4 regions of the Mesorhizobium sp. M0051 genome follow, and region 2 is predicted to be linked to each of the others. Evidence: predicted binding sites of a transcription regulator. Region 2 holds the regulator's gene; each other region holds the start of a gene.
The links. The regulator PhoB, encoded in region 2, activates phosphate uptake and scavenging genes when phosphate is short. The targets are predictions, from matches to a motif close to TGTCATNNANCTGTCAT.
Positions count from the first base shown of each region.

Region 1: the regulator PhoB is predicted to act here: its motif matches at 2,105-2,121, upstream of NKJ90_RS15305 (esterase-like activity of phytase family protein).
Region 3: the regulator PhoB is predicted to act here: its motif matches at 4,035-4,051, upstream of ppk2 (polyphosphate kinase 2).
Region 4: the regulator PhoB is predicted to act here: its motif matches at 3,435-3,451, upstream of olsB (l-ornithine N(alpha)-acyltransferase).

Region 1 covers NZ_JAMYUT010000013.1:2,483-8,490, forward strand. The annotation lists gene NKJ90_RS15295 (Gfo/Idh/MocA family protein) at 1-672, opposite strand, end outside; gene NKJ90_RS15300 (LacI family DNA-binding transcriptional regulator) at 868-1,893, shown strand; gene NKJ90_RS15305 (esterase-like activity of phytase family protein) at 2,235-3,710, shown strand; gene NKJ90_RS15310 (L,D-transpeptidase) at 3,765-4,553, opposite strand; gene NKJ90_RS15315 (MATE family efflux transporter) at 4,825-6,008, shown strand, end outside.
Region 2 covers NZ_JAMYUT010000017.1:68,300-74,307, reverse strand. The annotation lists gene NKJ90_RS18730 (type I secretion system permease/ATPase) at 1-605, opposite strand, end outside; gene eglC (endo-1,3-1,4-beta-glycanase EglC) at 670-2,082, opposite strand; gene phoB (phosphate regulon transcriptional regulator PhoB) at 2,618-3,307, opposite strand; gene phoU (phosphate signaling complex protein PhoU) at 3,327-4,034, opposite strand; gene pstB (phosphate ABC transporter ATP-binding protein PstB) at 4,060-4,863, opposite strand; gene pstA (phosphate ABC transporter permease PstA) at 4,860-5,711, opposite strand; gene pstC (phosphate ABC transporter permease subunit PstC) at 5,715-6,008, opposite strand, start outside.
Region 3 covers NZ_JAMYUT010000003.1:286,836-292,843, reverse strand. The annotation lists gene NKJ90_RS05280 (multidrug efflux MFS transporter) at 1-49, opposite strand, end outside; gene NKJ90_RS05275 (GntR family transcriptional regulator) at 226-891, shown strand; gene NKJ90_RS05270 (DUF982 domain-containing protein) at 982-1,242, shown strand; gene NKJ90_RS05265 (hypothetical protein) at 1,328-1,480, opposite strand; gene NKJ90_RS05260 (glycosyl transferase family 90) at 1,830-2,801, shown strand; gene NKJ90_RS05255 (aldo/keto reductase) at 2,835-3,878, opposite strand; gene ppk2 (polyphosphate kinase 2) at 4,158-5,078, shown strand; gene NKJ90_RS05245 (dihydrofolate reductase family protein) at 5,103-5,750, opposite strand.
Region 4 covers NZ_JAMYUT010000001.1:279,352-285,359, reverse strand. The annotation lists gene NKJ90_RS01390 (fatty acid desaturase) at 1-352, opposite strand, end outside; gene NKJ90_RS01385 (hypothetical protein) at 539-739, opposite strand; gene grpE (nucleotide exchange factor GrpE) at 977-1,612, shown strand; gene NKJ90_RS01375 (trimeric intracellular cation channel family protein) at 1,750-2,382, shown strand; gene olsB (l-ornithine N(alpha)-acyltransferase) at 2,496-3,371, opposite strand; gene NKJ90_RS01365 (ATP-binding protein) at 3,553-5,838, opposite strand; gene acuI (acrylyl-CoA reductase (NADPH)) at 5,982-6,008, opposite strand, start outside.

The DNA.
Region 1 (6,008 bases), on a different contig from region 2:
GGTGAACAGTCTGCCGCCGCCGAGATCGAAGACGGCGCTGGCCGACGATCCCTGCCGGTACCAGGAATTGGCCGGCTCCCATTCCTGGCAATAGACGCCGGCCGGCTCGCCGGCGACCATGTAACGGGCGGCGTCGAAGGTGTGGATCGCCATGTCGAGCAGCAGGACATGGGCCATCTCTTCGCGAAAGCCGCCGAAATGCGGCGCGACGAAGAAGTCGGCATGAATGCTGGTGGCGGCACCAATGGCGCCGGAGTCCAGGAACCTCCGGATGCGCCTGACATCGGCGACATAGCGGCGGTTCTGGACGACGGCATGAACGCGCCCGGCCTGGCGAGCGGCCTTGACGATGGCCCGCGCATTCTCAGGAGTGTCGGCGAGCGGCTTTTCCGTCAAGAGATGGCAATGATGGGCAAAGGCGGAAAGCGCGACTTGTCGCCGGGCGGCGGGAACCACCACGTCGAATACTGCGTCAGGCCGGGTCTGGTCGAGCACGGCGTCGAGATCGGTTCCAATGACGGCACCGGTGAGATCGTATTCGTGCGCCCTCGCTCGCGCCCTGTCGGCGTCGAGGTCGACAAGGCCGACAATGGCGAGCCGGTCGATCTGCCGCGCGGCATCGAGCCAGGCCTTGCTCATGGCTCCGCAACCGACCAGGACGACATTGACCATCCAGTGCTCCTCCCTCTCGGTCCCTCCAGACCGATCGTCACGGCATTCACGGCATGGCCGTAAACGTTTTTCCGTAAACGTTTACGAGAACACACCCGAAGGCGTAGAATGTCAATTGGCCGCTCGCGAAAATCGTCTTGTCGTCTTGGCCTGCACGGCTGCCGGTGCTAGCCAGGCAAGGGGGAGAACAGTCACTTGGCATCCAGCATTCACGACCTTGCCCGTCACCTGAACATTTCGATCGGCACGGTGTCGCGCGCCCTTAACGGCCGTGCCGACGTCAATGCCGACACGCGCCAACGCGTGCTCGAAGCGGCCAGGACACTCAACTACTCGCCGAACCAATCCGGCCGCAGCTTGCGGCAAGGCGCCACCCATTCGATCGCCTTCATGATGCAGCCGCATCCGGGCGACCAGCAATATGGCGAGCCGTTCTTCATTCCGCTCCTGATCGGGCTGCAGGCAAGGCTCGCCGAAAGCGGGCTCGACCTGATCGTGGTCATGGGCGCTCCGGGCGACTATCAGCAAGAGCGCCTGCGCCGTGTCGTCGAGACGCGCCGGGCCGATGCGGTGGTGCTGGCCTGGACGCGGCGCGAAGACGAGCGCATCGACTATCTCACCCAGGTCGGTTTCCCATTCGCCACGCTCGGGCGCAGCCGCTCCGGAACCAAGTCCTACCCTTCCCTCGACCTCGATTTCGAAAAGGCCGGAGCCGATGCGGTCGACCGCCTCGTGGCGCGCGGCCACCGCCGCATCGCCGCCATCCGCCCGTCGCTCGACCTCAATTTCGGCTATCTGTTCCTGGCCGGCTACCGCAAGGCTTTGCGGCGGCATGGCATCGAGGTCGACCCGGAGTTGATTGCGTCCGGCTTCATCAACGAGGCCGCCGGCTACGAAGTGACGCCGCAGGTGATGCGGTCCAAGAACCCGCCGACCGCCATCATCTTCAACAATGACGCGATGGCGCTTGGCGGCTGCAAGGCGCTGGCCGAGATGGGCATCAGGCCGGGTCACGACATGGCGGTGACCGTCATCGTCGACACCCCGCTCTGCCGCTACTTTTCGCCGGCATTGACCGCCTTCCGCCCGGCGCTGGAGCCGATGGGACAGCGGCTCGCCGAAATGCTGCTGGCGTCGCTGCCCGCCTTCGCCGGCCCGGATGGTCCGCGGATCATGCGTGAGGTCTGGCCGCTGGAGCTGGTGGCGCGCGACAGCGATTGATGCTGCGCGGTCCGATAAACGCGTTTCGATCGACCGGCTTCTCGCCCGCCTCGGCCAATTCCATGAATATCCGGGAATGACGAGTCTCGTGCGCGGCCTTCGCATTCGAGATGTCGGTCGTCGACCAGGCCCTGACGACGTGATCAATTCTTTCCGCCAATCGCACGTTTTTGTCGTCAGGTAGAAAAGACGGCAGGCATGCATCGTGCGCTGTCACGCAAGCATCATGTTCGCGCCGTAGACCGCGTTTCGGGAGCGCGCGGCATCATCGATGTTGCATCTCTTTCAGTTTTTCGTCCTGCGCGGCCGCTTCGGCACATCTGTCACAAAGAGGTTCATCCATGAAACACCTGCACCGAACCGCGTCGCTCGGCGTCGCGCTGGCCTTGTTCGCCGCCTTGACGCCGGCGCTCGCCGACAGCACAGCGACGATCGGCGGCCTCGTCAACAAGGGACTGGTCGGCGTCGGCCGCATCCCGGCCGCCCAGCGCGACAAGTTCGGCGAGACCTTCGGCTCGGGCTCCGGCATGTCGATCGATACCACCAGCTGGACGCGTGATGCGAGCGGCTACAAGGGCTCGCTGTGGCTGCTGCCGGACCGCGGTTACAATGTCGTCGGCACCACCGACTACCGGCCGCGCCTCAACACGATCGGCATCGAATTCACGCCGACCGCATTGCGCGCCGCACCGGCTGCCGGCCAGGAGCAGACGGGCGTCAAGGCAACGCTTGCCGACACCATGCTTCTCACCGACGACAAGGGTGCCGATGCCACCGGCCTCGATCCACTCAACGGCGTGCGCGCGGCAAGCGGCGACATGCCGATCCTGCCCGAAGCCAACGGCAAGCTGGCGCTCGACAACGAGGCGATCGCGCGCCTGCCCGACGGCACCATGTTCATCTCGGACGAATACGGCCCCAACATCTACCGGTTCTCCGCCGACGGACATCTGCTGTCGGCGACCCAGCCGCCCGCCGCCCTCGTGCCGATGCGCCACGGCGCCCCGAACTTCGCCTCCGACAATCCCGGCCCGGGTGCGGCCGAGCCCGATCCGAAGGATCCCGATACCGGCCGCCAGAACAACCAGGGCCTCGAAGGCATGGCGATGACGCCCGACGGCAAGTTCCTGATCGCCGTGCTGCAGTCGGCGCCCCGGCAGGATGGCGGCGATTCGCCCTCGACCCGCCAGAACACCAGGGCGCTGGTCTATGACGCTTCCGACCTCGCCCATCTCAAGCTGGCGCATGAATATGTCGTGCCGCTGCCGGTGTTCAAGGATGCCAAGGGCAAGACCAAGATCGCCGCGCAAAGCGAGATCGTGGCGTTATCGGATCAGGCCTTCCTGATGCTGGCGCGCGACGGCGGCAACGGTCAGGGCGTGAAAGGCGACACCTCGCTGGTGCGCCAGATCTTCGTCGTCGACGTCTCGGCCGCGACCGATATTGCAGGCGGCGCCTTCGATGCCGCCGACAAGCCGCTGGCGCCCAAGGGCGTGCTCGACCCGTCGGTGACGCCGGCAAAGCTGACGCCGTTCATCGATATCAACGACAGTGCCGAACTCGGCCGCTTCGGCCTGCACAATGGCGCGCCGAACGACAAGAACAACCTGTCGGAGAAGTGGGAGGCGATGTCGGTGGTCAGCGTGCTCGATCCAAAGCTGCCCGACGACTATTTCCTGTTCATCGCCAACGATAACGACTTCCTCGCTCAGGACGGCTTCCAGGTCGGCGCGCCCTACAAGGCCGAGGACGGCGCCGATGTCGACACCATGTTCCTGGTCTATCAGGTGACGCTGCCGGGCCTGGCCAAGAAGTAACGACGACACAAGGGCGGGCGCGCCGAGCGCGTCCGCCTGAGGGATCGTGACGGCTTACTTCAACATCTCCGCGTCCCTTGGCACGCCCGCATCGATCGGCTCGGCGGTCCTGCTCGAAACGGCCATGATCTTGCCAGCAGCCGACAGATTGGGACGCACGAAGACCGGCGCGACGCCGTTGACGCGGCCGTAAAGGTCGATGATGTCCTGGTTCATGAAGCGCACACAGCCCGACGATGCGTTCTTGCCGATGGAATCCCACTCCGGCGTGCCGTGCAGACGGTACATCGTGTCCTTGCCGTCCCGGAACAGATACAGCGCGCGGGCGCCGAGCGGGCTCTGCGGGCCTGGCGGCATGCCGTCCTTGTATTTCGCCAATTCCGGCCGGCGCACGATCATTTCCGGCGGCGGTGTCCAGACCGGCCACTTTTTCCGCGCCTGAACCACGGCACTGCCGGTCCATCCGAAACCGGCCTTGCCGAGGCTGACGCCGTAGCGGATAGCCTTGCCGCCGTCGCCCACCAGATAGAGGAAGTGCTCGGAGGTATCGACGACGATCGTGCCGGGTCTCTCTCCGGTCGGGTCGGACACGATCTGACGCACGAACTTCGGATCGAGCTTGGCGACCGGGATTGCCGGCAATTGATAGCCCTCGTCGACGCGCGCCGCATACATGCTTGCGGCATCGCCGAAAGCCGGATCGCTTGGCGGTGCAGCCACCGGCGGCGGCGCCACGTCCGTCGTGGTGCACGCCGAAAGAGCCACGGATGCCGCGCCCAAGGCGGACGCACCGAGAAACGCGCGCCGGTTCAGGCGCTCGAAAAACAGCGGAATATCGGACATGAACCCCCCGGTCTATCCAAGATCTAGTAGGAATGCGGCCCCACGCATTGAGGATCAATATCCCATTCCTGAAGTTTTGAGAACATGATTAGATCAAGGCATGACCTGTCCCGGTGAATCGGCAATCATCGCGGACCGGACTTGAGCAATTCCAGGAAAAGTGCGTAGCGGTTTTCCGTCCGGAATTGCGTCGAAACAAAGAGAGAGCGGTTCGCCGTTTCCGTGAAACGGTGAACCGCTCTTGAGATTAACCTTCGCCGAGTTGCCCGTCATGGACGAAAAAATGCCCACGCGCCGGCGCACCGGCGACCTGACCAGCGGCCCGATCCCACGCACACTTCTGCTGTTCGCACTGCCGGTGCTCGGCTCCAACGTACTGCAATCGCTCAACGGTTCGATCAACGCCGTCTGGGTCGGCCGCTTCCTCGGCGAATCGGCGCTGACCGCCACCTCCAATGCAAACCTCGTCCTGTTCCTGATCCTCGGCACGGTGTTCGGCATCGGCATGGCCGCCACCATTCTGGTGGCCCAGTCGGTCGGCGCCCGCGACCTGCCGGAGGCACGCCGCATCGTCGGCACCAGCGCCACCTTCTTCTTCCTGGTCTCTGTGGTGTTCGCGGTCTGCGGCTGGATCTGGGTCGACGCCATCCTGGGCGCGCTGGGCACGCCGGCCGATGCCTTGCCGCTGGCCCGCTCCTACCTGCGCATCATCTTCGTGGCCGTGCCGATGATGAACCTTCTGTCCTTCGTCATGACCGTGCTGCGCGGTGCCGGCGATTCACGCACGCCCTTCTTCTTCATGGCGCTGGCCGTTGTCCTCGACATCGTCCTCAACCCGCTGCTCATCCGCGGCATAGGGCCGTTTCCCGAACTCGGAATCGCCGGCTCCGCTACGTCCACGCTGATCGGCCAGACGGTGAGCGTGATCGCCATCCTCATCGTGCTCTATGTGCGCAAGCATCCGCTGAGGCTGGCCGGCGCCGATCTCGCTTTGCTGCGACCCGACCCCTCCTTGCTGCGCATCGTCGTCTTCAAGGGCGTGCCGATGGGGTTGCAGATGATCGTCATCTCGGCAGCAGCACTGACGGTGATGGGCATGGTCAATTCCTACGGTTCGCAGGTCGCCGCTGCCTACGGCATCGCCGCGCAGCTATGGACCTACATCCAGATGCCGGCGCTCGCCATCGGCGCCGCGGTTTCCTCGATGGCGGCGCAGAATGTCGGCGCCGGGCGCTGGGACCGGATCGGCCGCATCGCCGCCTCCGGAGTCGGCTTCAACCTGGTCCTGACGGGCGCACTGGTTGCCGTGCTTTCCGTTTTCGACCGCCCGGTGCTGAGCCTGTTCCTGAGCAGCGATAGTGCTGCGATCGATATCGCTAGCCACGTCAACACCATCGCGTCGTGGTCGTTCATCCTGTTCGGTATCACCATCGTGCTGTTTGCCACGGTGCGCGC
Region 2 (6,008 bases):
GCGGCGTTTTGGACCATACCCATAGCGAGCAGCGTCTCCGCGTTGCGGGCAAAGGCCTGCTCCGACAGGCTGGCGACAGCCGAACGTTCCGCGGACAAAGCGTCGTTCCTGCCGACGGCGAGCTGATTTGCCAGGACCAGCGTAAGCAACAGCGCAACCCCTGCCAGCGTAAGCCAAAACAGAAAGGGATGGATGAGGTACAGCAGGGTGAGGAAGAAGGGAGCAAACGGCAGGTCGAACAAGACCGCCACGCTGCGTGACCTGATGAAGGCGCATATCGAGGCAAGGTCGCGCAGTGGAGACATGGCTGCGCCGCCGGCGTACTTGGCTTCAAGCGAGACGGCGAATGTCCTCGCACCCAGTCTGTCGTCGACAGTGGCTGCAACGCGCTGCGTGTAGATGGAGCGGACCGCATCGAGGAGACCGAGAAAGGCTAGCGCGAGAACCGCGATAGCCGACAGGTAGAACAGCGTCTCGACGCGGTAGGAAGGCAGGACGCGGTCATAGACCTGCAACAGATAAAGGGGGATCACCAACAGCAGGATGTTGATGAGGAACGAGAAAGCACCGACATCGGCGATGGCGCGCCTGAAAACTGCCCGCAAACTGGACTCTCCAATCATCCCCGCGCTCCCTGACGGCTAATGGCCTCAAACATGAAGCCGCCGCTTAGACCGAGTGGTCGCTTGCCATGTCCAAGGGTTGGTCCAGCGTATAGGCGTGGATATAGTCGATTTTCATCTCCGCTGGAGTAGCCAGATGGTCAGGAGGCTGGCCGGCAATGCCGCCCACCGCGAGATTGGCCAGTATGTACATGGGGTCGTGCATGTCGGACGGCGTCGCCGCTTGGGCGACCTTCACACCGTCATAGGTCCAGACAAGCTCATCCTTTGTCCAGAGCAGGCCATAGGTGTGGAAACCGTCAGTGTCCGCAACGTTCACGGTGGACGAAACCTTCGTGTGCTCTCCCGTCTCATTGGTGTGCGCTGTCATGAAAAGCGTGTTCGGATCCTGACCGCGCGTTTCGACGACGTCCAGCTCCGGCGGCCACGATCCGTCTTCCGGAAGCAGCCAGAAGGCCGGCCAGGCTCCGGCCGTTTCGGGCAGGTCCGCCCGCATTTCGAAATAGCCGTAGGTTTGCGCGAAGGTGTCGTGGGTCGTCAGTATCCCCGATGTGTATTCGTAGTTGTTGATCAGAGGCTTGATGTCCTCCGGCGCCTGCGCGGCGGTGATGGTGAGGACGCCGTTTTCAACGCTGAACGGGTGGACGGAACTCGTCGGCCCGTAATTGGCGTCGATATACCATTGCAACTCGCCATTGCTGCTCAATGTGCTGCCGTTCGGCGCGCCCCACGAGAAATTGGAATTCCACGTGCCGTCCTGCCCGTCCCGAAGGCTCAGCGTGTTGAATTCGTCGGAGAAGGACAGCGTCATTCCGGACTTGTCTATCGGCAGTTCGAACTGGGTGGGCTGCAACTTGTCGATGGTCGTATTCTTGAACACCAGGATCTCGTCAGATCCGAGGTTCAGCATCACGTTCGATTCCACCTGAACCATCTGCGAACGGACGGCGTCGAACGAAGTGAAGTCATAGCCGTTAAGGCGCACCACATCGGTCGCACCGAAATCGAAGATAAGATCGCTCCCATTTCCTTTGGAGATGGCGAAAGTGTCGGCGCCGTCACCGCCGATCAGGACATCATTTCCCTTGCCGCCATCCAGCGTCTGATGACCCGACCCGCCCTTGATGATGTTGTCCAACGCATTTCCGAACGCATATCGATTGGCGCCGGTAACGACCAGGTTCTCGAAATTGTCGGGGAGCTTGTAGCTCATCCAGGTGTCGATCGTGTCGATCCCGGCCCCGGGATCTTCGACCGCCTTATTGTTGGTGGAATAGAGGTGATAGTAGTCATCGCCGGCGCCACCGTACATCGTGACATAGACGCCGGTGTCTCCCCAGAAGGAGTCGTTGCCTGAAGTGCCATGCAGTTCGGCCCCGGCTCCGGTTGCCGAGAACCAATGACTGGACGCGCCGGTGTAGGGAAGAGGAATACCTTTGGCGTTTAAGACCGTGCTCATCAGAAATCCTTCCTCTTTAGTGTCCGACCTGGTCAAATCATTCGGCGCAGCGTCCGGCGACCGCTTTCAAAGCAACGTTGCAACGAACGAGATCGTTCCCGCGGAATCATCATCAGATCCAAGATCGTATTGACTATTCGGAGCACATACAATCAATAAAGAAGAGGGAAACTCGCTCTTAGTCGGATGCAATTTTTAATAAAATTGCGAATTTATGCGAAACCACATCCTCTAGCGGGCACATAGCCATATTAGTTCAAATTGTTTCTTGAGGCGCGCGACTTTGATCGGAGGTCTGCGGGCAAGATAGCAATGTGACCAACTAAAGTGTCACGGGCCGTGCTTCCTGCGGCCAGCCTGGCAGAAAAGCGAATTGGGAGATCGGAAGGCAATCGCCAGCCAGTCAAGGTACGCGCGAGCCCGCGACCGCGAAGGGCAGTTTAGACTTCGATGCCGCCTGCTTGAATGTCTGCCATCGCGTGGCCATTGGCGACGACCTGCTGATCGAATTTGAACCTTGGTTCCGATCTATCGGCTAGTCTTCCCTGATCGCGTAGCCTGCGCCCCGAATGGTGCGGATGACGTCGGGCATGCGGCCGTTGTTGACGGCTTTGCGCAGCCGCCCGACATGCACGTCTACCGTGCGTTCGTCGATGTAGATCGTTTCGCCCCAGACGTTGTCGAGCAGCTGGCTGCGCGAGAACACGCGGCCGGGATGGCGCATCATGAATTCGAGCAGGCGGAATTCGGTCGGCCCGAGCCGGATCTCGCTCTTCTTGCGATAGACCCGGTGCGATTCTCGATCGAGCACGATGTCGCCGACCTTCAGCACGCTGGACAGCAGTTCCGGCTTGGCACGGCGCAGCAGCGCCTTGACCCTGGCCATGAACTCCGGTGTCGAAAACGGCTTTACCAGATAATCGTCGGCGCCGGTCGAGAGGCCCCGCACGCGATCGCTCTCCTCGCCGCGCGCGGTCAGCATGATGATCGGCAGCCGCTCGGTCTCGGGACGCATTCGCAGGCGCCGGCAGAGTTCGATGCCGGAGACCGCCGGTACCATCCAGTCGAGCACCAGAAGGTCAGGCACGTTCTCCTGCAGCCGGATCTCGGCCTCGTCGCCGCGCGTCACGACCTCGACCTGATAGCCCTCGGACTCCAGATTGTAACGGAGCAGCACGCCTAGCGGCTCCTCGTCCTCCACCACCATGATGCGTGGCGCGATCATCGGCTGGTTACCCCTGTCGTCATGCCGCGGGCGCGGACATTGTCGTCTCGTCCTGTTTCGGACGATTGGCCGGCAGCTGCGTGCCGGTCAAAACATAATAGGCATTTTCCGCGATGTTGGTGACATGGTCGCCGATGCGCTCGAGGTTCTTGGCGCAGAACAAAAGATGCGTGCACGCGGTGATGTTGCGCGGGTCTTCCATCATATAGGTGAGAAGCTCGCGGAACACGGAGGTGTATTTGACGTCGATGCGTTCGTCGTCGGCACGCAGTTTCGCCAGCGCGGCGGCGTCACGCGCCGCATATTCCTCGATGACGCCCTGCACCTGGATCAGCACCAGTTGTGCCATTCCATCGATCGAGTGCGAAAGGTCGCGCGGCGTGACGCTGAGGCCGACAGTGCCGACACGCTTGGCGATGTTCTTGGCAAGGTCGCCGATGCGTTCGAGATCGCCGGCCATGCGGATAGAACCGACGACATGGCGCAGATCATCGGCCATCGGCTGCCGCTTGGCGATCAGCGTGATTGCGCGGTCGTCGAGCTCGCGCTGGCGCGCGTCCATGATCGCATCATCGGAGACGACGCGCTGTGCCAAGGCGTTGTCGGAATTCAAGAGCGCCTTGGTCGCACCGCCGACCATCGAGCTGGCGAGATCGCCCATGTCGCTGATGAGCTTGCTGATCTGACCGAGATCCTCGTCGAAAGAAGCGACTGTATGTTCGCTCATGATCCTGTTCCTCGTATGCCTGAGCTCAGCCGAAGCGGCCGGTGATGTAGTCCTGCGTGCGCTTCTCGCGGGGCGACGTGAATATCCTCTCCGTGCGGTCGAACTCGACCAGCTCGCCCAGATACATGAAGGCCGTCTGCTTCGATACGCGCGCCGCCTGCTGCATGTTGTGGGTGACGATGACGATCGTGTAATCGGCTTGCAACTCGTCGATGAGCTCCTCGATCTTGGCGGTCGACAGCGGGTCGAGCGCCGAAGCGGGCTCGTCGAGCAGGATGACTTCCGGCTTCACCGCTACGGTGCGGGCGATGCAGAGCCGCTGCTGCTGACCGCCGGAGAGGCTGAGGCCGCTGGCGTCAAGCTTGTCCTTGACCTCGGTCCAGAGTGCCGCGCGCTTCAGCGCCTGCTCGACGCGGCCGTCCATCTCCGACTTGTTCAGCTTCTCGTAGAGCCTGATGCCGAACGCGATGTTTTCATAGATCGACATCGGAAATGGCGTCGGCTTCTGGAACACCATGCCGATCTTGGTGCGCAGCAGGTTGAGGTCCTGCGAGCGGTCGAGAACGTTCTGGCCGTCGAGCAGCACCTGACCTTCGGCCGTCTGCTTGGGATAGAGCTCGTAGATGCGGTTGAAGACGCGCAGCAGCGTCGACTTCCCGCAGCCCGAAGGCCCGATGAAGGCGGTGACGCTGCGCTCCGGCAAGGACAGCGTAATGTCCTTCAGCGCCTTCGATTGGCCGTAGTAGAAGTTGAGGTTCTTGACCTCGATCTTGGCCTTGGCGGTGGCCTCGGCGGCGATCGTCATGTCTGGAGACAACATCTGGCTCATTTGTCCTCTCTGCGTCCGGTCAGGCTGCGCGCAACGATGCTGAGCGCAAGAACCGTCAATGTGATGATGAGTGCGCCGGTCCATGCCAGTTGCTGCCATTCCTCGTAGGGGCTGAGAGCGAACTGGAAGATGGTGACAGGCAGGCTGGCCATCGGCGCGTTGAGATTGCTCGACCAGAACTGGTTGTTGAGCGCCGTGAAGAGCAGTGGTGCCGTCTCGCCGGAGATACGGGCGATCGACAGCAATATGCCGGTGACAATGCCCGATAGCGCGGCGCGGTAGGCGACCGACTTGATGACCACCCAGCGCGGTGCGCCGATCGCGGTGCCGGCTTCGCGCAAGGCGTTCGGCACCAAATTGAGCATGTCTTCGGTGGTGCGTACCACCACCGGAATGACGAGGATGGTGAGCGCGACAGCACCGGCGATTGCCGAGAAATGCCCCATCGGCCGCACCATAAGTTCGTAGACGAACAGGCCGATGATGATCGACGGCGCCGACAGCAGGATGTCGTTGATGAAGCGCACCACGGTGGTCAGCCTGGAAAAGCGACCGTATTCGGCCATGTAGGTGCCGGCCAGCACTCCGATCGGCGTGCCGACGATGACGGCGATGATCGTCATGACCACGCTGCCATAGATGGCGTTGAGCAGGCCGCCGGCGTCGCCGGGAGGCGGCGTCATCTGCGTGAAGACGTCAAGGGACAGGCCGGCCGCGCCCTTGTAGACCAGCGCGCCGAGGATGAGCGCCAGCCAGGCAAGTCCGATGCCCGCCGCGGTGACACACAGCGTCATCATCACGGCATTCTTCCTCTTGCGGCTCTGGTGAAGCGATGTGGCTGTCGACATCGGTCAGGCTCCGGTGCGGGCGTCGATGCGCATCAGCATGTAGCGGGCGATGGCAAGGATCAGGAAGGTGATGACGAACAGGATCAGGCCGAGCGCCACCAGCGAAGAGGTGTAGAGGTCGCCGACGGCTTCGGTGAACTCATTGGCGATGGTCGCGGAGATCGTCGTTGCCGGCGCGAACAGCGAGGTTGAGATGCGGTGCGCGTTTCCGATGACGAAGGTGACCGCCATGGTTTCGCCCAGCGCGCGGCCAAGGCCGAGCATGACGCCGCCCATGATGCCGATCCTCGTGTAGGG
Region 3 (6,008 bases), on a different contig from region 2:
AGTGGATGTTGTAGGTGCTGTCGGTCGCCGGGGGCGCGTTCTGAGGCATGACATATGTCCTGTCCGAGCAACGCGGAGTTACGGGTTGCTGCGGATACCAAGTTGGGATACCAATATGGTACTCGTCATGGACGCAAGCCTGGCCGCTGTCAATGCAACCTGTCCACAGTGATCGGGAACAGCAATTGGCAAGCGGTCCGAAGCGGCCAGAAAATGGAAACGACAATGTCGCAGATGCAGAGCGTCGAAAAACAGCTTCGACAGATGATCCTGGGCCTCGAGATCGGCCCCGGCGAGAAGCTGACCGAGCGCTGGATCGAAAGCCGCTTCGGTGCGTCGCGAACCCCGGTCAGGGCAGCACTTCTGCGGCTCGAGACCGAGGGCCTGGTCGGCAGGGACGGGCGTGGCTGGACGGTGTCTCCGATCAATTTGGCTGAACTCGAGCAGATCGCCGTCTATAGGGAGGCTGTCGAGGTCGCGGCACTTCGCCTGTCATGCGGCTTGGTGGACCGCAGCGCCGTCGATGTCATCGAGGCGATGCTCGAATCCTGCGACAAAGACACGCCACGCGAGGAATGGCATCGCGTCGGCATGGATTTCCACATCGAACTGGCGCGTCTGTCGGGCAATGATTTCCTGTTCCGGGCGGTCCGCGATGCCATGACGCGCCTCTCGCGGGCGCGCTGGCTGGAGGTTCGCAACGAAGCTGCACTCAGCCGCGCCTGGGCCGAACATCGCGCCATACTGGCGGCGGCACGTGTTGGCGATGCCGATGAAGCCGCGCGCCTGCTTTCGGGCCATATCGTCGGCAGCCGCGAGCGACTGGTGACGTCGCTGGCCAACGATCGCCGCGGTCTTCGTGCCAGAGGCTTTGCCGTCGTCCCCGCTTAAGGCGTGGGGTAGGGGACGCAAAAAGCGGCGTCTGGACCTATGCGCACTTTCGGCCTCGCTTCACAGACGCCGATGGCGTAAGGAGCGGCGATGGAAAACAACCGATTTGAAACACCTGTGACTGTGAAGTCAGCCGCAGCGGGAAGCACTCAGCTCTTGCGCACGGTGCGTGAGGCTTCCGACTACCTCCTCAACAGCTGGCCCGGCAAGCGCAGCCCCAAGCACCGCGCGGCGCTGCAGGCGTGCCACGATGCGCTGGCGGGTGACAAGCCGGCCATGAACGCCAGGCGCGCCTTCATTGCGGCAGCGCGCGAAGTGGATGTCTTTGTCAGCGACAAGGCGCCAGCCTGATATGCAAGCGCCCCTGATACGAGCGCGATAATCTAGGCAGACAATCTGGAGTGTGGCGCGGCCCGCTTTCGCGGGCCGCTTGCCGTCACTTTTCGGTGTCGGTCTCGGTTTCGGTCTCGTCCTCGGGCTTCGAACGTTCTCTCGCCGCAACCTTGGCCGCCAGCTTCTCGGCCTTCTTGGCCGCCTTCTGGCGGTCGCGTTCCTTGCGTTCCTGATCGTAATTTGGTGGTCGCGCCATATCGGCTCCTTTTCACTGCTGGACCGGTTCGTCGTTTCACGGAAACGCAGAAGCGCTCCAGCTCTTTGTTTGGCGCAATCCCCTAGGAGAAAGCGCACGCGCTTTTTTCCGGGAAAACCGTTTCACACTTTTCCTGGAATTGCTTTTAGCGGCTCTGGTCCTGCCTAGGAGCATTAGCCGTCAAACACAACAGCTGAAGCGATAGTCCCCGGGCCGTTCGCGTCGATGATGGCCGGGGCTTGCAAGATGCGGGGCTTGCAAGATGCGCGGCACGATGATGTAGGGAGAGCCGGGATGCCAAGGTATCCAACATATTGAGCGCTGCCCGTTTGTTTTGATCAAGTGAACTATGGCCACGATTCCCCGAACGACGGCGAAGGTTTTCTATTACGCGCGAAACGTCTTGCGCGACATCGCTCCACAGGCACTCTTCCGCCGACGGTTGGCGGGCCGTCTCGAACAGGCCAGACTCACGGATGAGGTGGTGCAGCGGCGGCTGAACTATTACAACAAGCTGTACGACGCGTTTACGCCCAGCCCTGCCGCGGTGCGGATCGACAAGCTGCCGTCCACGCCGACCATGTACTATTACGACCTCAAGGAATTTGCCCGCTATTTCGATCCGGCATTGCTCGTCGACAGCGAATTCGGCGACGTCATCGAGGTGCCGAAGGTGCCGTCGCTCGTCAAGGATCGGCCGATCCGCGCTGACGACAAAAATGCGGTGATCATGAAATTCAACAAGTTCCGGCACTTCCACATGCCGGCCGATACAACAGCATTCGCCGACAAGCGCCCGACCGTGGTCTGGCGCGGCGATCTCAACAATCCCAAACGGACAAGATTTATCGACGCTGTGCGTGACTTGCCGTTCTGCGACGCCGGCTCGCACAAGCCAAACGCGCCGGCCGAATACAGCAAGCCTTTTCTCAGCGTCAGCCAGCAGCTGCTTTACCGCTACATTGTCTCGATCGAAGGCAACGACGTGGCGACCAACCTCAAATGGATCCTGAATTCGAATTCGCTCTGCCTGATGCCGCCGCCGACATACGAGACATGGTTTGCGGAAAGGCAACTTGAGGCTGGTGTCCACTATGTGCCGCTCGACCCGGATTTCGCCGATGTCGCCGATAAGGTGCGTTATTTCGAACGACACCCGGCCGAGGCGCAACGCATTATCGCAGCGGCAAATGCCTATTGCCGCCAATTCTCCAACCAGCAGCACGAGCAGGCGATCTCGCTGCTCGTGCTCTACAAATATTTTGTCCTCAGCGGCCAGATCGAGCCTGATCCCGAGGTCTGGCGCTTTATCCAGAGTTAGAGCGTCGCGGGCTTTGGCGCCGAATTTCGCTCGTCAGATGCCGCTTCGGTCAATCACCAGATCGGCGGGGCCGAAGCGGTCCTTTGCCGTCAGCTGCTGGTGCCAGTAGGGATAGAGCAAGGGCGGCCGGCTGACCGCGTCGAGGCGACCGCGTTCGTCGCCGGTGAGCACCAGGCTCGCCGCCGCGATGTTGTCCCTGAACTGCGCTTCGGTCCTGCCGCCGATCACCAGCGAACTGACCGCCGGCCGGCCGAGCAGCCAGGCCAGTGCCACCTGCGCCGCCGACACACCGCGCTGCGTGCCGATCTCGACAAGCACGTCGACGATCCGCCACAGCCGGTCCTCGTCGCGGATCGGCGGTTCGGACCAGCCGGCGAGCTGGCGGGCGGTGGGGCTGTCGCGGCGGTATTTGCCGGACAGCAATCCGCCGGCAAGCGGGCTCCAGACCAGAACGCCCAGCCCCTGGTCGACGGAAATCGGCAGCAATTCATACTCCGCCTCGCGCGCTTCCAGCGTGTAGTGGATCTGCTGGGTGACGAAGCGCGGCTGGTGATGGCTGTCGCTGATGCCGAGCGCCTTCATCACCTGCCAGCCGGAATAGTTGGAACAGCCGACATAACGGATCTTGCCCTGGGCAACCAGCGTGTCGAGCGCGGCGATGGTTTCTTCCAGCGGCGTCACGCCATCCCATTCGTGCAGGAAGTAGATGTCGATGACGTCGGTCTTGAGCCGCTTCAGGCTCTTCTCGCATTCGCGGATCAGGTGATGGCGCGACAGGCCCTCATCGTTGGGACCTTTGCCGATCCGCATCCGTGCCTTCGATGCGATCAACACGTCGCCCTTGCGCTTGCCGCCGAGGGCTTCGCCAATGATCTCTTCCGAAATGCCGTTCGAATAGACATTGGCGGTGTCGATGACGTTGATGCCGGCATCGATGCAGAGGTCGATCATCCGGCGCGCCTCGTCGAGGTCGGTCTTGCCGACCGCCGAAAACGCGCCGGCGCCGCCGAAAGTCATGGTGCCCATGGTCAGCGTCGAAACCTTCAAGCCGGAACGGCCGAGAGTGCGGTATTCCATGTCAGATCCTCGTGATTGCATTGGGAAAGGGGCTGGGGAGGGGTGCCCCGAATGTGACTGCTATTTGTAGGACAATTTGAGCGGCTTGTCGCCATGCCACGACGACGGATCGATCATGCCTCACGGGATTTGCAGCGGCGACGTCACGTTCCAGGCTGCAATAAAACCGTCATTGCCGGCCTATATTGAAGTCGGCTCAGGTGTTGCCGCTCCGAGACGCAAGCCAGCAACTAGGGGCGCCGACGTGGACCGACAGAGCTTGCAAGCGGAGCAACTGATATGACCGAGCTAAAGCAGAATTCTCCTGCCAGGGACTGGCTTGAAGCCGAGCTCGCCGACACGCTCGACGAGGACTATGAGCTCGAAATATCGGAGCCGGCGCTGTCGATGGAGATCGCCAAGATCTACAAGAACGCGCATCCGCCCTCGATTGAACGCATGCAGTATTTTCGCGACTTGATCACCTTGCAGTCCGAACTGATCAAGCTGCAGTCCTGGGTCGCCTACCACAAGAAAAAGCTGGTGGTGATCTTCGAGGGACGCGATTCGGCCGGCAAGGGCGGCGTCATCAAGCGCATCACCCAGCGGCTCAACCCGCGCATCTGCCGTGTCGTGGCACTGCCGGCGCCGACCGAGCGCGAGAAGTCGCAATGGTATTTCCAGCGTTATGTCCCGCATCTGCCGGCCGGCGGCGAAATCGTGCTGTTCGACCGCTCCTGGTACAACCGCTCGGGCGTCGAACGGGTAATGGGCTTTGCCCAGCCCGATCAGGTCGAAGAATTCTTCCGCGACGTGCCGGAGTTCGAGCGCATGCTGGTCCGCTCGGGCATCACCGTCGTCAAATACTGGTTCTCGATCACCGACGAGGAACAGCAGATGCGCTTTCTGATGCGCATCCACGATCCCATGAAGCAGTGGAAACTGTCGCCGATGGACCTGCAGTCGCGTGTGCGCTGGGAACAGTACACCAAGGCCAAGGAAGAAACTTTCATCCGGACCAACATCCCGGAAGCCCCTTGGTTCATCGTCGAGGGCAACGACAAGAAGCGGGCGCGGCTGAACTGCATCGACCACCTGCTCAAGCAAATGCCATATGAGGAGGTGCCGCACGAGGAGATCACGCTGCCCGAGCGCGTCTTCAACCCCGAATACGAGCGCCAGACGCTACCGCGCGAACTCTACGTGCCGGAGAAGTATTGAGATAGGGGGAGATTGGCTCTCCACCTAAGCCCGCTTAATGGTGACGTGCGTGGCGAGCGGCGTCGCAACTTGCTCGCTGCAGACATAGCCGAGCTTGACCATGTCCAGGCCGCCAAAAAGGTTCTCGCCCGTACCGAGCAGCACCGGCGCGATCGCCAGATGCATCTCATCGATCAGCTTCTCCTGGAGATATTGCTGGATGGTGGCGACGCCGCCGCCCACCCGCACGTCCTTGCCATTAGCCGCTGCTTTTGCCTGTTCAAGTGCCGAATGGATGCCGTCGGTGATGAAATAGAAGGTCGTGCCGCCCTCCATGACGATCGGTTCGCGCTTGTGATGGGTCAACACGAAAACCGGCACATGGTAGGGCGGGTTATCGCCCCACCAGCCCTTCCAGCTGTCATCGGGCCATTCGCCGCGGATCGGTCCGAACATGTTGCGGCCGAGGATCCATGCGCCGACATTCTCGAAACTGCGCGCCGCGAACGCCTCGTTTATATCGGTGGTGCCGCCATCTTGTCCGAGCACCATCTCACGGAAGGTGCGAGTGTCGACAAACCACTTGTGCAAGGATTCCCCACCGACGCCGAGCGGATTTTGCAGATCCTGATCGGGACCGGCGCCATAGCCGTCGAGCGATAGGGTGAAAGCGTTGACACGAAGTTTGGGCATGCGAGCCTCCTCTCAATAACCAGTTGCACTTCACAATCAGTTTTCTTATAGCAAACTGATTGTGAAGTGCAAATGGTATTCTAGGGCGACGATCGGACTGTCGGCTCTGAAGACAAGCCAGCGGCCTCGCTGGCGAGAACCGGTCGTTGCTGCCGCGCTAGTTACACGCGGTAGTTACATGTGCAGACAAGAAAGATCCGGCGGTCACGTTGCGCAAAAATGCTCCTTCTGGATGCGATAGCGTATGACGAGATAAAT
Region 4 (6,008 bases), on a different contig from region 2:
GCGTCGCGTGAGCGCGCCGCCAGCAGTCGTAGGGCGTCAGCGTCAGAATGCCGAGCGCGCGGCCGATCCAGTCGTCCGCATAGCGATTGGCAAAGAAGGAGCCGTGGCCGCAATCGTGCTGGATCATGAAGATGCGCACCAGAAACCCGGCCGCGGGAAGGATCAGGATCAGACCCCACCAATGGCCATATGCGTAGGACGCCGAGGACAATCCCCAGAGAATGGCGAATGGAATGAGTGTGATGGCGAGTTCGACAGCGCTGCGCCGCCTGTCAGGCTTCTTGTAGCGCGCGAGAATTTTCAGCCAGGCGCGCTTGCTGTTAGCGACCGCCTCAGGGGAAATCATGTTCATCAGGAAGCATAGGCGGGGTGCCTCCCCGCCGCAAGCAAAGATCACGCGAAATTACTGCGCGTAATTGTCGCGTGGCCTGTCGGTCGAGCAACCGCAGCTCACCCGCTTGATGGTTCTCCCTCCGAGTGGCGGGCTCTCAAGATCATTCGGGGACCCCGAGGTTTGCTGCTAAGATTGGCGGTCGCGTTACCGCCGGCGCCGGCCGACGTCACTTTTCTCCGCTCCATCTAGGCGGTCGAGCAGCTTTCTGAATCGGTCAGGGATATCGGCCTCGGTGCGGAAGGCGGGCAAGGTGCGCATAAAGCGGTTGACCGCCTCGGCGCCAAACTGGCGTCTGACCTCGGCGGCGAGCCGTTCCGTCTTCTCAGCCTTTTTGCGGGTCGTCATCTCAAAATCCTATGTCGGCTTCGAAACTCCTCCAGCAAGAGAATGGTTCCAGCATCACGCATTTGTGGCAAGCAATGCCAGCGCTTAGGGTAAAATTTGAATTAAGATCGAAATGTCATGGGTCATTGTGCGGGCTTGGCCGACGACGTCCACAATCGCTTACCCCTTGATTTTTGGCCGCCAAACCTCGATATCGGGCTCAAAATCCATATCATTCGAGATTGACGGGAAATGGCGATGAGCGACCAGGCAAAAGACGAACGCGCGCCCGATGAAGTCGAGGCGACCGAGGCCAATGCCGAGCGCACGGAAGGCAGCATCGACGGCGACTATGAAGCCCTTGTGCGGCTGCTGAAGGAAAATGAAGAACTGAAGGACCGCGCACTGCGCGTGGCGGCCGAAATGGAAAACCTGCGTCGACGCACGGCGCGCGACGTGCACGACGCGCGCACCTATGCGGTTGCGAATTTCGCCCGAGACATGCTGTCGGTCTCTGACAATCTGCGCCGTGCGCTGGACGCGATTCCGGCCGAGGCCAAGGCCTCGGGTGACGCCGGCTTCAAGGCGCTGATCGAAGGCGTCGACTTGACCGAGCGCGCCATGCTGTCGGCGCTGGAACGGCACGGGGTCAAGAAGCTCGCCCCTGAAGGCGAGAAGTTCGATCCCAATTTCCATCAGGCGATGTTTGAAGTGCCCAATCCGGATGTTCCGGCCAACACCGTGGTCCAGGTCGTGCAGCCGGGCTATTCGATCGGCGAGCGGGTTCTGCGCCCGGCCATGGTCGGCGTCGCCAAGGGCGGTCCGAAGTTTGCCGCCGCTGAAGCGCCGGTCGAGCCGGGGCCGGTGAACGAGCAGGCTGAGAAAGACGCCTGAACGGACAAGCGAATAGGGAGTAGCGAGTAGCGAATAGGAAATACGCAAGAGTTGCTGCGCGGCTTCGTGCTATTCGCTACTCGCTATTCGCTATTCGCTACTCGCTATTCGCTACTCACTCTTTCATTGTTCACTTCATGAACCCCGTCGCGCTTCTCGACTATGCCGGTGTCGCCGTCTTCGCCGCGACCGGGGCGCTTGCGGCTTCGCGCAAACAGCTCGACATCATCGGTTTCCTGTTCCTGGCCAGCGTCACCGGGATAGGCGGCGGCACGCTTCGCGACGTCATCCTCAACCTGCCGGTTTTCTGGGTCGCCAACTCCAGCTATGTGCTGATCTGCGCCGTGGTTGCCGCGCTGGTCTTCTTCGGCGCACATCGCGTCGAATCGCGCTGGAAATGGCTGCTCTGGCTCGACGCCATCGGGCTCGCCGCCTTTTCGGTGATGGGCGCCGCCAAGGGACTGGCGATTACCGGTTCGCCGGTCGTCTCCGTCATCACCGGCGTGCTCACAGCCACCTCCGGCGGCATTCTGCGCGATCTCCTGGCCGGCGAGCCATCGGTGCTGCTCAGGCCTGAAATCTACGTCACAGCAGCCCTTGCCGGTGCCGGCCTCTATACACTTGGCGATCTTGCCGGGCTGCCACCGCTCACTTCGGACCTCGCCGGTTTTGCCGCAGCGTTCCTTGTGCGTGGCGGCGCGCTCAAATTCGGCTGGTCGTTTCCGTCCTACAAGAGCCGACCCGGCCGGCGCCCGGAAGATATTCCGTGAAGGAGCGAATAGCGAATAGGGAGTAGCGAATAGGGATAGCAGCCCGCAGGATTGCGGCGTAGTTCTCGCTATTCGCTATTCGCTATTCGCTATTCGCTATTCGCTATTCGCCATCACGCTGCGAAGCGCTGGGCTTCTCCGCCATAATAGTTGACGTAGCGGGCGCCGATTTCCTTGACCGGCATCACGACGAAGACGTCGACCGTCGAGAATTCGCGGTCGATGACGCAGCCATCGCCGATGCGGGCGCCAACGCGCAGATAGCCCTTGACCAAGGGCGGCATTGCCGCGATTGCCGCCTTGGTGTTGACCGCCTCGATCGGCATCAGGTCCATCGAGCAGTAGCGCCCGGACACCGCGCGCACATCCCAGGCCGAATTCGTTCGGCAATGGTGGGCGAGGTAGGTGAGTGCCTCGGCATGCGCCGCCGGCACCGTGCCGTGGAAGGAAGCACAACCGGTCATCACACCGATTTCGTAGTGGTTGATGTAAGCCCAGATGCCTTGCCACAATGCCTCGATAGTGCGCTTTGAGCGGTATTCCGGCAAAACGCAGGAGCGGCCGAGTTCGAGAAAACGCTGGCCGGGGTGACGGGCGATGAGCTTGGTCAGCTCGAATTCACCTTCCGAATAGAACCCTCCGGCGGTGGCCGCGATTTCTTGCCGCAGCAGCCGATAGGTGCCGACGATGCGGCGATGTTCGGGGCCGGAAAGCGTGGTGTCCAAAACCAGCAGATGGTCGCAGAGCGGGTCGAACCGGTCGGCATCACGGCGGTCATGGGTCTGGAACAGGTCTTTTCTGGCGCCAAGTTCGTCGTAGAACACCCGGTAGCGCACTTCCTGCGCGGCCGCGATCTCGGCTTCGTTGCGAGCGAGTCGCACTTCGAGATTACCTATACGGCCCAATGCTGCGCCCTTCATGACGCAATCGGCATTACGTCCGGCAAGCAGCGCGCTGCTGGCGTTCGGCCGAGTGTCACATTCCGGCATAACTGTATGCACGAGTGATTCTCCTTCGAGCCATCCCTCTTGGCACGGGGATACGGTGTAGGTGCAACAGGATTGTGACAGTACCGTGATGCGGCCTTGCGGGCAATACTTCGTCGGCTGGCGAATACGATCAACCGGCTACGTTACGTGATCGCGTGGCGCGGATTGGACGGTGAAAAACTCAGGCTGCGACGACCTGTCCCTCGACGGCATTGACCAGCGCCTCAGGGTCGAGCGGCTTGGTGACAAAGCCGCTGGCGCCATGAGCCAACACCGCATGGCGGGTCTTTTCCTGGCTGTCGGCCGACAGTACCATGATCGGCACCGGCGACATTGCGGTTTCTTCCTCATGGCGGCGGATGGCGGCAATCGCGTCCAATCCGTCCATGACCGGCATGTGCAGGTCCATCAGAACCACGTCGAAGCGGTGGTTGTGCCCGGCGCCCGTGACAGCCTCGACGGCGGCCTTGCCATTGCCGACCACTTTGACGCGATGCCCGGCCTTCAACAGCGTGGCGCGGGCCAGCATGGCGTTGATGTCATTGTCCTCGGCGATCAGCACCGACAGGCCCCGCTGTCGGTTGCTGACGGTGCGAAGCGTCGGCCCGCCACGCTTTTCCGGCTGCGGCTGGGCGAGGCTTGGGGCATGGCTGCTCAACAGCACGCGCAGAAGCGTTCCGCCACGCACCGGCCTGGCCAGGAAAGTTGCGTAGCCGCTGGCGCGGAACTCGCCGAGCATGCCGCGGTCGGTCGGCGCGATCAGCGTGATGGCCTCGCAGTGGGAAAAACCGCTGAGGCGTAGGCGCTTGAGCAGCCTTCCGTCGCTTTCTTCCATCGCCGCATCGACCAGAAGCGCATCGCAGCCGGCGGCGAAGGGGGCGGCCTGCGCGGCGGTGGTGGCGAGGTCGACCGCGCCGCCATTGGCGCGGATGGTGCGGGCGATGGCATCGGCCTCGACAGCGTTTTTCGAAAGGATCACCGCGCGCCTGCCCGAAAGCGCGTTTTGGCGGCCCTGCTGTGCCTCGGTGGCTGCTATCGCCGGGATCTCGAAGACGAACTCGGATCCCTGGCCGATCCGGCTGGACACCGAGATCGTGCCGCCCATGGCGGCCACTAGGCGTTTGGAGATGGCAAGGCCAAGACCGGCCCCGCCATGCGCACGCGTCGACGTGCCGTCGGCTTGCTCGAACTCCTCGAAAATGCGGTCCAGATCCTCATCGTGCAGGCCCGGACCGGTATCGGCGATGGTGAAGCAAATGCGGTCGGTGGTTTCGGTGCGCACACGCGCAACGCTCACCAACACGCCGCCGCTGTCGGTAAACTTGATGGCGTTGCCGATAAGGTTGAGCAGCACCTGCCTGACCCTGCCCGGATCGGCAGTGATCAACTGCGGCACGTCGGGTTCGACATAGCAGCCCAGCCCGATATCCTTGGCGAAGGCGCGCGCGGCCAGCAATTCGATGATGTTGTCGGCGATCTCGCGCACCGACATCGGCTGCGGCTCCGGGTCGAAGCGCCCGGCTTCGATCTTGGAGTAGTCGAGAAGATCCTCGATCAGGGCAAGCAATGCGCTGGCTGAGGTCGAGACGGCGCCGACATAGGTCTGCTGCTCCGGCGACAGGCTGGTGTCCGCCAGCAGCCTGGCCATGCCCATGATGCCGTTCATCGGCGTGCGAATTTCATGGCTGACGGTGGCGAGGAAGCGCGATTTGGCCTGGCTGGCGTATTCGGCCCGTTCGCGTGCGGTGATCAGCGAGGATTCGGCGCGTTTGCGGGCGGTGATGTCGCGGGCGATGGCGCGATGCGAAACGGCGCCGCTGTCCTTGTCGCGCACCGATAGTTCGATCCACGAAAACCAACGCGGGCCGCTGGGCGTATTGATGGCGACATCGGTGGAACTCAGGCATTCATGATCGGAAAAGGCGGCATCAGGGACGATGCCGACCTCGATGCCGAGTTCCGCCAGGGTCTTGCCTGCAAGGTCGCGCTGATCGGTTTCGACGAGATCGGCGAAGACCCTATTGGCATAGACGATGTAGCCGTCGCGGTTGCGATGAATGACGAGATCGCCGAGCGCATCGATCAGGCCGCGAAAGCGCTCATCACTCTCCTGCATTTCCCACATGCGATCGGCCAGCGTCTCGATCTCGGCGCGGCTGCGGGCGGTGGTTTGGTCAAGAAGGGCAGCGGTGCGGTGTTCGCTCCGCATCGAGTGCAGATGCAAGCCAATGCCGGCAAGGCCGGTTGCCAGCAATGCGACGCTGATGAAGATTGGTGCTCCGGTCAGATGCGCCAGGCCTGCCAGCACGATGATGGCGACGAAGGCCAGGAGCGGAAGCCCCTCGCGTCTGGCGGGCCCCGGCTCAGGCATCAGCGGTGGCGCGGCGACAAAGCGCCGCGCCGACGTCTGCACTGCATCGGCGTCGTTGTCAGTGTCCGCCTCTTGGCTGCCGGATTCCGCGATCATGCGAAACCCTTGCCAGACAGAGATTATGGAAAATTGCGGCGGATCGTTCGAATTTTAGCGGATGGGCCGATTTTGCCGAAGCTGCGGCAGATTTGCCATCAGGCGCAGCAATTCCGTCCGCCTTTCTCCGGCATTCGCACGGTTCACATGTCCACGACGACCCGGCCGCG